DNA from 2 places in the Cellulomonas sp. FA1 genome. Region 2 is predicted to be linked to the other one. Evidence: predicted binding sites of a transcription regulator. Region 2 holds the regulator's gene; the other holds the start of a gene.
The links. Region 2 encodes Rex, which represses fermentation and respiration genes when NADH is low (regulators of the CRP and FNR family bind a similar motif). Its sites were predicted from a motif close to CTTGTGAANNNNTTCACAAG; they were not measured.

Region 1: the regulator Rex is predicted to act here: its motif matches at 3,150-3,169, upstream of mqo (malate dehydrogenase (quinone)).

Annotation. Positions count from the first base shown of each region.
Region 1 is NZ_LBMY01000001.1:1,012,502-1,018,696, forward strand. It holds gene GY42_RS04535 (cellulose-binding domain-containing protein) at 216-2,981, shown strand; gene mqo (malate dehydrogenase (quinone)) at 3,214-4,695, shown strand; gene GY42_RS04545 (hypothetical protein) at 4,700-5,011, shown strand; gene GY42_RS04550 (DUF2277 domain-containing protein) at 5,057-5,338, opposite strand; gene GY42_RS04555 (methylated-DNA--[protein]-cysteine S-methyltransferase) at 5,350-5,982, opposite strand; gene GY42_RS04560 (RNA polymerase sigma factor) at 5,979-6,195, opposite strand, start outside.
Region 2 is NZ_LBMY01000001.1:1,946,485-1,952,679, forward strand. It holds gene GY42_RS08745 (TlpA family protein disulfide reductase) at 1-425, opposite strand, end outside; gene GY42_RS08750 (histidine phosphatase family protein) at 427-1,083, opposite strand; gene GY42_RS08755 (MarR family winged helix-turn-helix transcriptional regulator) at 1,135-1,683, opposite strand; gene GY42_RS08760 (YceI family protein) at 1,795-2,340, shown strand; gene GY42_RS08765 (redox-sensing transcriptional repressor Rex) at 2,415-3,146, opposite strand; gene GY42_RS08770 (glutaredoxin family protein) at 3,196-3,516, opposite strand; gene GY42_RS08775 (HAD family hydrolase) at 3,581-4,447, shown strand; gene GY42_RS08780 (arabinan endo-1,5-alpha-L-arabinosidase) at 4,479-5,600, opposite strand; gene GY42_RS08785 (TIM-barrel domain-containing protein) at 5,597-6,195, opposite strand, start outside.

The DNA.
Region 1 (6,195 bases), 930 kb from region 2:
GCGCCAGGGACGTCCGACCCCGGCACGCGGCGCGAGCGCGGCGAATCGTTTCGTGCCCTTCGGGCCGTCGAAGCGCATCGATAGCGTGACGCGCGGACCCCGGCCCCGGCGACGCGGCTCGGTCCGTCCCCGCCGGGCCCGCCGGCGGCGACCGCCACCGTCGCGGCACGGCCGCGCCACGGCCGCCGTCGTCGCGCCACGCGAAGGAGCAGCGGATGCGCGTCCCACCCTTGATCGCCCCCCTCGCCGCGGCCGGGGCCGCGGTCGCCCTCGCCGCGGGAGCCCTCACCACCGGCGTCGTCACCGCGGCGCCCGCCGCGGCCGCCACCGGGTACACGTGGGGCAACGTGCAGATCGGCGGCGGCGGGTTCGTGCCCGGCATCGTCTACAACCAGGGCGAGAAGGACCTCGTCTACGCCCGCACCGACATCGGCGGCGCCTACCGCCTCGACCCGACGACGCGGCGCTGGACCCCGCTGCTCGACCACGTCGGCTGGGACGAGTGGGGGCACACGGGCGTCCTGTCGCTCGCGACCGACGCGCGCGACCCCGACCGCGTCTACGCCGCCGTCGGCACCTACACCAACGACTGGGACCCGCAGAACGGCGCGATCCTGCGCTCGGCGGACCGCGGCGAGACGTGGCAGCGCACGATGCTGCCGTTCAAGGTCGGCGGCAACATGCCCGGGCGCGGCATGGGCGAGCGCCTGCAGATCGATCCCAACGACAACCGCGTGCTGTACCTCGGCACCGAGAACGGCCACGGCCTGTGGCGCTCGACCGACCGCGGCGTCACGTGGTCCGAGGTGACGAGCTTCCCCAACCCGGGCAACTACGTGCAGGACCCGACGTCGGACAACTCGTACCTCACGCAGAACCAGGGCGTGGTGTGGGTGACGTTCGACCCGACGAGCGGCACGGCGGGCTCACCGACGCGCACGATCTACGTGGGCGTGGCGGACAAGGAGAACAACGTCTACCGCTCGACCGACGCGGGCGTGACGTGGCAGCGCGTGCCCGGCCAGCCCACCGGGTACCTGCCGCACAAGGGCGTGTTCGACGCGCGGGGCAAGCAGCTCTACGTCGCGACGTCCGACACGGGTGGCCCGTACGACGGCGGCAAGGGGCAGGTCTCGCGGTTCGACGCGACGACGGGCACCTGGACGGACGTCTCGCCGCTGCCGCTGTCGTCGTCGGACCTCTACTACGGGTTCTCGGGCCTGACGATCGACCGTCAGGACCCCGACACGATCATGGTCGCGACCCAGGTCTCGTGGTGGCCGGACGTCATCTTCTTCCGCTCGACCGACCGCGGCGCGTCGTGGACCCGGATCTGGGACTGGGCGTCGTACCCCGAGCGCTCGCTGCGGTACTCGATGGACGTCTCGGCGACGCCGTGGCTCACGATGGGCCGCACGCAGGCCGTGCCGCCCGAGCCGCTCGTCAAGCTCGGCTGGATGACCGAGTCGTTCGAGATCGACCCGTTCGACTCCGACCGGTTCCTCTACGGCACGGGCGCCACGGTGTACGGGTCGGACAACCTCACCGACTGGGACACCGGGGGCACGGTCGACATCGAGGTCCGTGCGCTCGGCATCGAGGAGACCGCGGTGCTCGACCTCGCCGCACCCCCGGGTGCGGTCGAGCTCTACTCCGGGCTGGGCGACCTCGGCGGGTTCGTGCACACCGACATCGACGAGGTGCCGGACAGCATCTACACGCAGCCCGTGCACGGCTCGGTGACGGGCGTCGACTTCGCCGAGAGCAAGCCGTCCACGGTCGTGCGCGTGGGCTACGCCGTCGACGGCGAGGTCGAGTCGCACATCGCGGTCAGCACGACGTCCGGGTCGACGTGGTGGGCGGGCCAGGAGCCCGCGGGCGTCACGAAGTCCGGCACCGTCGCGGTGTCCGCGGACGGTGCGCGCATCGTCTGGAGCCCCGAGGGCACGGGCGTGCACGTGTCGACGACCCTCGGGTCGACGTGGACGCCGTCCACCGGGGTCCCGGCGCAGGCGCAGGTCGAGGCCGACCGCGTGAGCCCGACGACGTTCTACGCCTACTCCGCGGGCCGGTTCTACGTGTCGACGGACGGCGGCGCGACGTTCGTGCAGTCCGCCGCCACCGGTCTCCCCGCCGAGGGCAACGTGCGGTTCGGCGCGGTCCCGGGCAAGCAGGGCCACGTGTGGCTCGCGGCCGAGGACGGGCTGTACCGCTCGACCGACGCCGGTGCGACGTTCACGCAGGTGCCCGGCTTCGAGGACGGCGGCGCGGTCGGCTTCGGCAAGGCCGCGCCCGGCGCGTCCTACCCCGCGATCTACACCACGTCGCTCTACCAGGGCGTGCGGGGCTTCTTCCGCTCGACCGACGGCGGCGCGACGTGGGTGCGCATCAACGACGACGAACACCGGTACGCGTGGACAGGCGCCGCCATCACGGGCGACCCGGACGTGTTCGGGCGCGTGTACGTCGGGACGAACGGCCGCGGGATCGTCGTGGGCGAGTCGGACGGCACCGTGCCGTCCCCCACGCCGACGCCGTCACCGACCTCGACGGCCACGCCGACCCCCACCCCGACGCCCACGCCCACGCCCACCGTGACGCCCACGCCGACACCCACGGTCACCCCGACCCCGACGGCGAGCCCGACGCCCACGAACCCCGCTGCGTCGTGCGCGGTGCGGTACACGGCGTCGAGCTGGAACACCGGGTTCACGGCGAGCGTGCGCCTCACCCACGCCGGCGCCGCTCCGCTGCAGGGCTGGACGCTGCGGCTGACGTACGCGCACGGCGAGCAGCTGCAGCAGGGCTGGAGCGCGACGTGGTCGCAGCAGGGCGCCGTCGTGACGGCCACGAACGCCGCGTGGAACGGCGCGCTCGCACCGGGGGCGTCGGTGGACGTGGGCTTCAACGGCACGCACACGGGCACCGCCGCGGCCCCGACGGCGGCGACGCTGAACGGCACCGCGTGCACGCTGTCCTGACGGTGGTCGGCCGGACGGACCCCGGCCGCTGACCCCGCACCCCCGGTGGGTGGCGTCCGGCATCCGGGCGCCACCCATCGGTGCGTCGACGCCCACCGACAGGCCCGCGAGGGCGTCGTCGCACGTCACGTCGTCGCACGTCACACGGGTGGCATGTGACCAAGGTCCCACGAGACAAACATCACATGACTGGCCCGTGGATCTGTCTCGACGTCGACCTAGCATCGCGACCGTGGCACCCGTTCGCAGCAGCACGGCCGACGTCGACGCCCTCCTCGTGGGAGGGGGCGTCATGAGCGCGACCCTCGCGTCGCTCCTCACGACGCTCGAGCCCACGTGGCGCGTCGAGATCCACGAGCGCCTGGACGCCCCGGCGCTCGAGAGCTCCAACCCGTGGAACAACGCGGGCACCGGGCACGCCGCGCTCTGCGAGCTGAACTACACGCCCGAGCGGCCCGACGGCTCGGTCGACATCAGCAAGGCCGTGCGGATCAACGAGCAGTACGAGCTCTCGCGCGAGCTGTGGCACCACCTCGCCGCCGCGGGCCGCCTGCCCGGCGCCGAGCGCGCGGTCACGACCACGCCGCACATGTCGTTCGTCCGCGGCGCCAAGGACGTCGAGCACCTGCGCAAGCGGTGGGAGGCGCTGCGCGCGCACCGGCTGTTCGCCGACCTCGAGTTCACGACCGACCCGGCCGTCATCGAGCGCTGGGCGCCGCTGCTCATGGCCGACCGCACCGACGACGAGCCCGTCGCCGCCACGCGCGCCGCGTGGGGCACCGACGTCGACTTCGGCTCGATCACCCGCGCGATGCTCGCGGACGCCGTGGCCCGCGGTGCCGAGCTGCGCACCAGCAGCGAGGTCACGCGCCTCAAGCGACTGCGCGACGGCCGGTGGCGCGTGACGATCGCCGACCGTCGCTGGAACGGCCGCCCGCCGCGCACCGTGACCGCGCGCTTCGTCTTCGTCGGCGCGGGCGGCGGCGCGCTGCACCTGCTGCAGCGCTCGCGCATCAAGGAGATCCGCGGGTACGCGGGCTTCCCCATCAGCGGGCAGTTCCTGCGCACGACCAACCCGGAGATCGTCGCGCAGCACGGCGCCAAGGTCTACGGCAAGGCCGCCGTCGGCGCCCCGCCGATGTCCGTGCCGCACCTCGACGCCCGCGTCGTCGACGGCGGCAACGCGCTGATGTTCGGCCCGTACGCGGGCTGGAGCATGAAGTTCCTCAAGCGCGGCTCGTGGACCGACCTGCTGCGCTCGGTGCGTCCGGGCAACCTCGTCCCGATGCTCGCGGTCGGCCTGCGCAACCTCGACCTGCTGACGTACCTGATCCGCGAGGTCACGGCGAGCGACGCCGACCGGCTGCGCGCGCTGCGCGCCTACATGCCGTCGGCGCACCCGCGCGACTGGGAGCTCGTGACCGCCGGCCAGCGCGTGCAGGTCATCAAGCGCGGCCCCGGCGGCGGCGTGCTCGAGTTCGGCACCGAGCTCGTCGCGTCGGCCGACGGCTCCATCGCGGGCCTGCTGGGCGCCTCCCCCGGTGCGTCGACCGCGGTGGCGACCATGCTCGACCTGCTGGACCGCTGCTTCCCCGAGCAGGCGGACGCCTGGCGTCCGCGGCTGCAGCAGATCATGCCGAGCCTCGGCGGCGCCGCGTGGGACACCGCGCTGGACCAGCTGGTCGACGACGGGACGCTCACCGGCGGACACTGAGTCCGTGACGACGCACGACACGCACCCCGACCCGTACCCCGACGACCTGCCGGTCGCCGTCAGCGCGCCCATGCGGCACGCGAAGGTGCGCGCCTTCACCGACCACACGACCGTCGGCCAGGTCGTCGTCGACGACGACGGCGCGGTGACCATCGGGTGCGCGTGCGGCATGACGCTGACGAACGGGCCCGGGTGGTCGCTCGACGAGCACATCCGGCTGCACCGGGCCGAGGCGCGGTTCCTCGCGCTCTCGGCGGTCGCGCCCGAGGGCATCCCGCGACTCGTCGCCGCCGCGGACGTCCCGCAGCAGCACTGAGCCCGGCGCGCCCGCCGCGGACCGACCGCCGCGGGCGGGTCGTCGTCAGCCCGCGGAGGCCTCGCGCGCGGCGACGCGCGCCTGCACCTCGGGGCGGCGCAGCGGCGGCACGGTCGTCGGCGGGCGTCGTCGCTCGGGCAGCGCGTCCAGCAGGTGCGCCGTGATGTGCGCGATCTCCGCGACCGCACGCTCGAACGGCTCGCGCGTCGCGTCCGAGAGCTGCTGCACACCCGTCACCTTGCGGACGTACTGGCGTGCGGCGGCCTCGATCTCGTCGTCGGTGGCGTGCGGCTCGAGGCCGCGCAGGGTCGTGATGTTGCGGCACATGCCGCTCGACGCTACGCCGGGCCCTCGCCGCCGTCGAGACCCGCGGCCGCCCGCTCGAGCGCGAGCAGGGTCGTCTTGGCGGCGTCGCCGCCCGCGTACCGCCCGGGCGTGCCGTCGGACCGCACCACGCGGTGGCACGGCAGCAGCAGCGGCACGGGGTTGCGCGCGCACGCCGTCCCCACGGCGCGCACGGCGGCGGGGCGCCCGGTCGCGGCCGCGACCTGCGCGTACGAGGCCGTCGCGCCGTACGGCACGTCGGGCAGCGACAGCACGACCTCGCGGCGGAAGCCGGTGAGCAGGCGCAGGTCCACCGGCACGTCGAACGTGCGGCGCCGGCCGGCGAAGTACTCGTCGAGCTCGCGCAGCACCGGGTCGAGCCGCCGCCCGCCGGCGAGGACGCGGGGGCTGACGCGTGCGGCGAGCTCCTGCAGCGCGGCGTCGTGCCCCTGCACGTCGAACGCGACGCGCAGCACGCCGCGCTCGCCCGCCGCGACCAGCAGCGACCCGACGGGCGAGTCGACCACGCGGTACGCGACGTCGAGCAGGCCGTCGCGCGCGGCGCGCTCGACGAGGTCGGCGTGCAGCCGCGCGAGGGTGCGGCCGTCGGGCTCCGCCGCGGGCGCGGCCTGCGGTGCGGTGGTCATCGTGCGTCCTCCTCGTCCGTGACGGCGGCGCCGTAGGTGCGGCGCAGCGTGGCGACCCCGTCGGCCCCGGCGCGGCGCGCGGCCGCGTCGGTGCCACCGACCAGCGCCGCGACGTCGGCGTAGGGCAGGCCGCCCAGGTGGTGCAGCACGACGACGCGCCGCTGCTTGGCGGGCAGCGCGGCGACCGCGCGCCACAGGTCGAGGTCGCGCGCG
Region 2 (6,195 bases):
GGCACGGCGAGCTCGCGCTGGAAGGCCTGCGCGGTGCCGGCCGCGTCGCGGCTGTTGATGCCGAGCACGTGCAGGCCCTGGTCGGCGTAGTCGGTCGCGACGGCCGCGAGGTCGGGCGCCTCGGCGCGGCACGGCGGGCACGCGGCGTACCAGGTGTTGAGGAGCACGACGTCGCCGCGCAGCTGTGCGAGGTCGTGGGCGCCGCCCTCGTAGTCGGTCCCGGCGATGTCGACGGGCCCGACGCGGTCGGCGGGCGCCCACGTCGTGGTCGACCCGTCGCCGGACTGGTAGCCCTGGTCGACGACGTCGTCGGGCGTGCCGGACCCGTCGCCGGCGGCGCAGCCGGCGAGCACGACGGCGAGCGCGGCCGCCGCGGCGAGCACGCGCGCGGCCCGGCCGGTGCGGGAGGTGCGGGAGGTGCGCACGTCAGGCCCCGGGGACCTGCGACGCGCCGGGCAGCAGCGCCGCGGCGGGCTCGCCGTAGCCGACGCCCACGAGCGTGTCGTCCTCGAAGCGCAGGCTCGTGAGGGACGCGAGCGAGCACTGCCGCTTGCGCGGGTCGTGCCACAGGCGGCGGTTCTCGAGCGCGAGGCGCGTGACCCAGATGGGGAGCTGGTGGCTGACGAGCACGGCCTCGTGGCCGCGGGCCGCGACGCGGGCGGCGTCGACGGCCGCGAGCATGCGGTCGACCTGCTCGACGTACGGCTCGCCCCACGACGGCCGGAACGGGTTGCGCAGGTGGGGCCAGTGCGCGGGGTGGCGCAGCGAGCCGTCGCCGACGCCGAACCGCAGGCCCTGGAAGTGGTTCTCGGCCTCGATGAGGCGCTCGTCGGTGCCGAGCGCGACGCCGAACGCCTCGGCGATGGGGGTCCCGGTCTCCTGCGCGCGCTGCAGCGGCGAGGCGGTGACGACCACGACGTCGCGGCGCGGGGCTCCCTCGTCGCCCGCGAGCGTGCGCGCGACGTGCTCGGCCATCTGCTGCCCGCGCTCGGAGAGCCGGTAGCCGGGCAGGCGGCCGTAGAGCAGGCCCGTGGGGTTGTGGACCTCACCGTGGCGGAGCAGGTGGACCGTCGTGGTGACCATGCGCACAGTCTCGCAAAGTCTCCTGTGTGCCCGGCGCCGGGACGTGGGCCCTCAGGCGCTCGCGGCGGTGACGTCGCTCACGTCGGCCTGGTCGCGGGCGCGCTCGCACGCGGGCGTGCGCAGGTGGTCGACGACGACCTGCATCGCCGTGCCGAGCGCCGCGAGCTGCGCGTCGTCGAGGACGTCGACGAGGTGCCGGCGCACGGACTCGACGTGACCGGGCGCGGCGGCGACGAGCACGCGCCAGCCGTGGTCGGTGAGGACGCACGCGACGCCGCGCGCGTCGCCCGGGACGGGCTCCCGGCGCACGAGGCCCGCGCGCTCCATGCGCGCGACGGTGTGCGTGAGGCGGCTGCGGGAGTGCGCGAGGTCGTCGGCGAGCTCGGACATGCGCAGCGCGCGCCCCGGGGCCTCGGAGAGCCGCACGAGGACCTCGTACTCCCCCAGCGACAGGCCGCTGCCGCAGTCGAGCTCGCGCGCGAGCACGTCGAGCAGGAGCGCGGTGCCGTCGCGGAACGCACGCCAGTGCTCCTGCTGGTCCGCGGTGAGCCAGCGCACGTCGTCGGTCGGCGCGGCGTCGGTCGGCGCGGCGTCGGTCACGGCGGGCTCCTCACGGTCGGGGGTTGCGGCTCGCATCCCACTGTAGTAGAAATATCAACCACCGCATACTTGTTGTGTCAACGATTCTCGTCGATCCCCTCGGAGGAACCCATGTCCGCTCTGCCCGCCGGCCTCACCACCGGTACCTGGAACATCGACCCCTCGCACACCGAGGCGTCCTTCACGGTCCGCCACGCCGGCATCTCGAAGGTCCGCGGCACCGTCGCGGTCACCGGCGGCGCCCTCACCGTCGGCGAGGACCTCGAGTCGTCCGCCGTCTCGGTGACGCTCGACCCGTCGACCGTCACGACCGGTGACGCCAACCGCGACGGCCACCTCAAGGGCAACGACTTCTTCGACGTCGAGGTCTTCGGCGAGTGGACCTTCGTGTCGAAGGCCGTCCGCGAGGCCGGCTCGTCGTACGTGGTCGTCGGCGACCTGACGATCCACGGCGTGACCCGCGAGGTCGAGCTCGAGACCGAGTTCAACGGCACCGCCGTCGACCCGTTCGGCAACACCCGCGCCGGGTTCGAGGCCACCACGACGATCTCCCGCAAGGAGTTCGGCCTCACGTGGAACGCCGCGCTCGAGGCCGGCGGCGTGCTCGTCGCCGACAAGGTCCGCATCGACCTCGACGTCTCGGCCATCAAGGCCTGACGCACCGCAGCACCGTCCCGCGAGGGCGCGACCGCACCGGTCGCGCCCTCGCGGCGTCTCACCCGCAGGCGGGGCTACGACGCCCCGCCGCCCGCACCGCGCGCACGGTCGTGGAACGCCAGGATCTGCAGCTCGGACGCGACGTCCACCGCCCGCACGTCGACGTGCGGCGGCACGCGCAACGTGCCCGGCGCGAACGTCAGGACCCCCACGACCCCCGCGGCCACGAGCTCGTCGCACACGCGCTGCGCGACCGCGGCCGGCGTCGTCAGCACCGCGATCGTCGCGCCCGTGCGCGCCACCACCCCCGCGAGGTCGTCGGCGGGCTCGACGACGAGCCCCGCGACCGTCGTGCCCACGACCGCCGGGTCGGCGTCGACCAGCGCGACGAGCGAGAACCCGCGCTCCGCGATGCCCGCGTAGTTCGCGAGCGCGTGCCCCAGGTTGCCGACGCCGACGAGCACCACGCGGCGCACGTCGGACAGCCCCAGCGCCACCGTGACCTGCTCGCGCAGGTGCTCGACGTCGTACCCCACGCCGCGGCGGCCGTACGACCCCAGGTGCGACAGGTCCTTGCGCAGCTGCGCGGGCGTCACCCCGGCCCGGTGCGCGAGCTCCTCCGAGGACGTCAGCACGGCACCGCTCGCGGCCGTCGCCTCGAGCGCGCGCAGGTAGCCCGGCAGCCGCGCGACCGTCGCCGGCGGCACGGCCTCGCCGCGGCGCGTCCCCCGACCGCCGTCGCGGCCCGCACCCCGGCCCGCACCCCGGGCGGTGCCGCCGCGTGCGGCGGTGCGCCGAGCGTCCACGTCGACCCCCCGAGCCTCAGCGCCGGGAGCACCCGGCGACGACGTCACGCTAGAGCCTGCCGCCGCCCGCCGCGAGGGCCCTGCGCAGCCGGCCCTCGTCGATGCGCCAGTAGCCGCGGCGCACGCCGTCGACGTCGACCACCGGGACCATCTCGCCGAGCTCGTCCGCGGGCGGCACGCCGTCGGGGCCGGGCACGTCGACGTCCACCTCGACCCACGTCGCCCCGACCTCCGCGCACACCCGCGCGACGAGCGCCCGTGCGTCGTCGCACAGGTGGCACCCGGCGCGCCCGTACAGCACGACCCGCGCCGGTGTCCCGCCCGCCGCGGCGGTCGCCGCCGACCCCTGCCCGTCACCCGTCCGCGTCACGGCGCCACGCTAGCGCGCGCGGACGCGCCGACCGCCGCCCCGCGCGGGTCGTTACAGTGGCCGGGTGCACGCGGGCCAGGGGAACGACGAGCCGGCCGTCGTCGCCGCCACCGTCGAGACGCCGCGGGCCGACCTCGTGCCGGACGGGACGCGCGTCGCGGCCTTCTTCGACGTCGACAACACGATCATCCGCGGCGCCAGCGCGTTCCACCTCGCGGTGGGCCTGTACCGCCGCGGGTTCTTCCGCAACCTCGACCTCGTGACGTTCGCGTTCCAGCAGGCCCGGTACCGCGCCTTCGGCGAGAACCGCCGCCAGATCGACGAGGTCCGCGCCCGCGCGCTCGACATCATGCGGGGCCGCTCGGTCGCCGAGGTCACCGCGATCGCCGAGGACGTCTACGACGAGGTCCTCAGCCTGCGCATCTACCCCGGGACGCAGGCGCTGCTCGACGCGCACCTCGCGGCGGGGCACGCGGTGTGGCTCGTGACCGCCACCCCCGTCGAGATCGGCGAGCTCATCGCGCGGCGCCTCGGCGCGACCGGCGCGCTCGGCACGGTCGCGGAGCACGACGAGGGCTTCTACACCGGACGGCTCGTCGGCGACCTGCTGCACGGCGAGGCCAAGGCCAGCGCCGTGCGCGCCCTCGCGGAGCGCGAGGGCTACGACCTGGACCGGTGCCACGCGTACGGCGACTCGACCAACGACGTGCCGATCCTGTCGACCGTCGGCCACCCGTGCGCGATCAACCCCGACCGGCGCCTGCGCCGCCACGCGGCGGAGGTCGGGTGGCCCGTGCGCGAGTTCCGCCACCGGCGCACGCAGGCGCGCCGCGGGGTCAACGCCGCGAGCCTCGCGGGCCTCGTGTGGGCCGGCGCGGTCGTCGTGCGGGCGGTGCGACGCTCGCTGCGACGGCGCGTGGGCGGCCTGTGACGGCACGGGCACCCGCCCCGTCGCCCGCGCGTCAGCCCGCGCCCTGCGCCTGCTCCTCGCGCGTCGTCGCGACCGGCCAGCCCTCGTCGTCCCACGCGAGCTCGCGGATGCCGAGCCGGAAGTCGCCGCCCTCGGCGGCGTCGTACCAGTGGAACGCCAGGTAGCCCTTCGAGTACGACTGACCGCCCGGGCCGACCATGTCGCCGCGCGTCGCGAGCAGCGGCTCGCCGCCGCCCGCGGCGAGGTCCCGGCCCTCACGGTCGACGTACGGCCCGGTGACGTCGCGGGACCGGCCGACGGCCATGTTGTAGGTCGAGTCGGAGCCCTGGCAGCACGAGTCGCGCGAGACGAAGAGGTAGTACCAGCCGTCGCGCTCGGCGAGGTACGGGGCCTCGATCGCGTTGGGCGAGCCGATGCGGCTCGCGATCGTCACGGGCTCCGCGTCGGGGTCGGCGAGCGTGCCGTCGGGCCACGCGAGCTCGACGAGCTGGATGCCGCCCCAGAACGAGCCGAACGCCATCCACGGCGTGCCGTCGACGTCGACCACGCCCGCGTCGATCGCGTTCCAGTTGTCCTCGCCCGGCGTCGAGGAGATCACCTCGCCCCGGTCGACCCACGCGTAGGCGGGGTCGTCGGGGTCGAGCGTCGTGTTCGTCATGAGCCCGATCACCGACCGGTTCGAGCCGAACGTCGACGCCGCGTAGTAGAGGTACCAGGTGCCGTCGTGCTCGACGACCTCGGGCGCCCAGAAGTTCTCGACCCCCGGCACGGCGTCGTACACCCAGCGCGGGCGCGTGCCGGCCTCCCAGACTGTGCCGACCTCCTCCCACGTGCGGCCGCCGTCGGTCGAGCGCCGGATCTGCGGCGCGCCGAGCCCGACGCGCACGTCCCCGGTCGAGAACACGTACCAGGGCTCGCCCTCGTCGCCGACGACGAGCGCCGGGTCGTGCGTGCGCAGGTCGCCGGCCAGCTCGAGCGCGGTCGCCGCGGGCGCGGCGGGACGCGTGAGCAGGACCGCACCGCCGCCGACGAGCAGCGCGGCCACGACCCCGACCGCCGCGAGGGCCCACGCCCGGCCGCGGCGCCGCGGCCGGGCGTCCGGCACGGGCCCGGCGAGGACGTCCGGCGCCGGTCCGTCGGGGGCGTCGGTCACGCGGCGTCCTCGCGACGAGCCGGCTCGAGCGCGACCCACCGCACGCCGTGCTCGGGCACGTCGAGCGTCAGCACGCCGTCGTGCTCGGCGGCGGTCGCGCGCGGGTCGGGCAGCGGCGCACCGTCCCACAGGTCGCGGGCCGTCCAGCGGTGCGCGCTCGCGGCGGAGTCCCCGACCAGCGCGGACAGCGGCAGGTGCTCGGTGCGCACGCCGGTCCCGGTCCAGAACACCGCGACGTAGCGCGTGGCCTCGCTGCCGGACCGCGCACCCCACACGACGACCTCGCCGTCGCCCGCGGGCTCGCGCTGCAGCTCGCGGCCGTCGACGCCGGTGCGCAGCACGTGGCCGACCGCGGGCGTCGTGAGCAGCGCGATCGTCGCGTCGTCGGACGTCGGCAGGTCGCCGCCCATCATGAGCGGCGAGCGGGCCATGACCCACAGCGTGAGGAGCGTGCGCTGCTCGTCGGGCGTGAGGCGCGACGCGCGGTCGTCGCCGCGCTCGGCGCGGATCCCGATGCGCCCCAGGGGCAGCATGTCGGCGTCGGCCCAGCCGCCGGGCTGCTGGAACGGCGCCCACCGCGCGAGCCGCGCGAAGT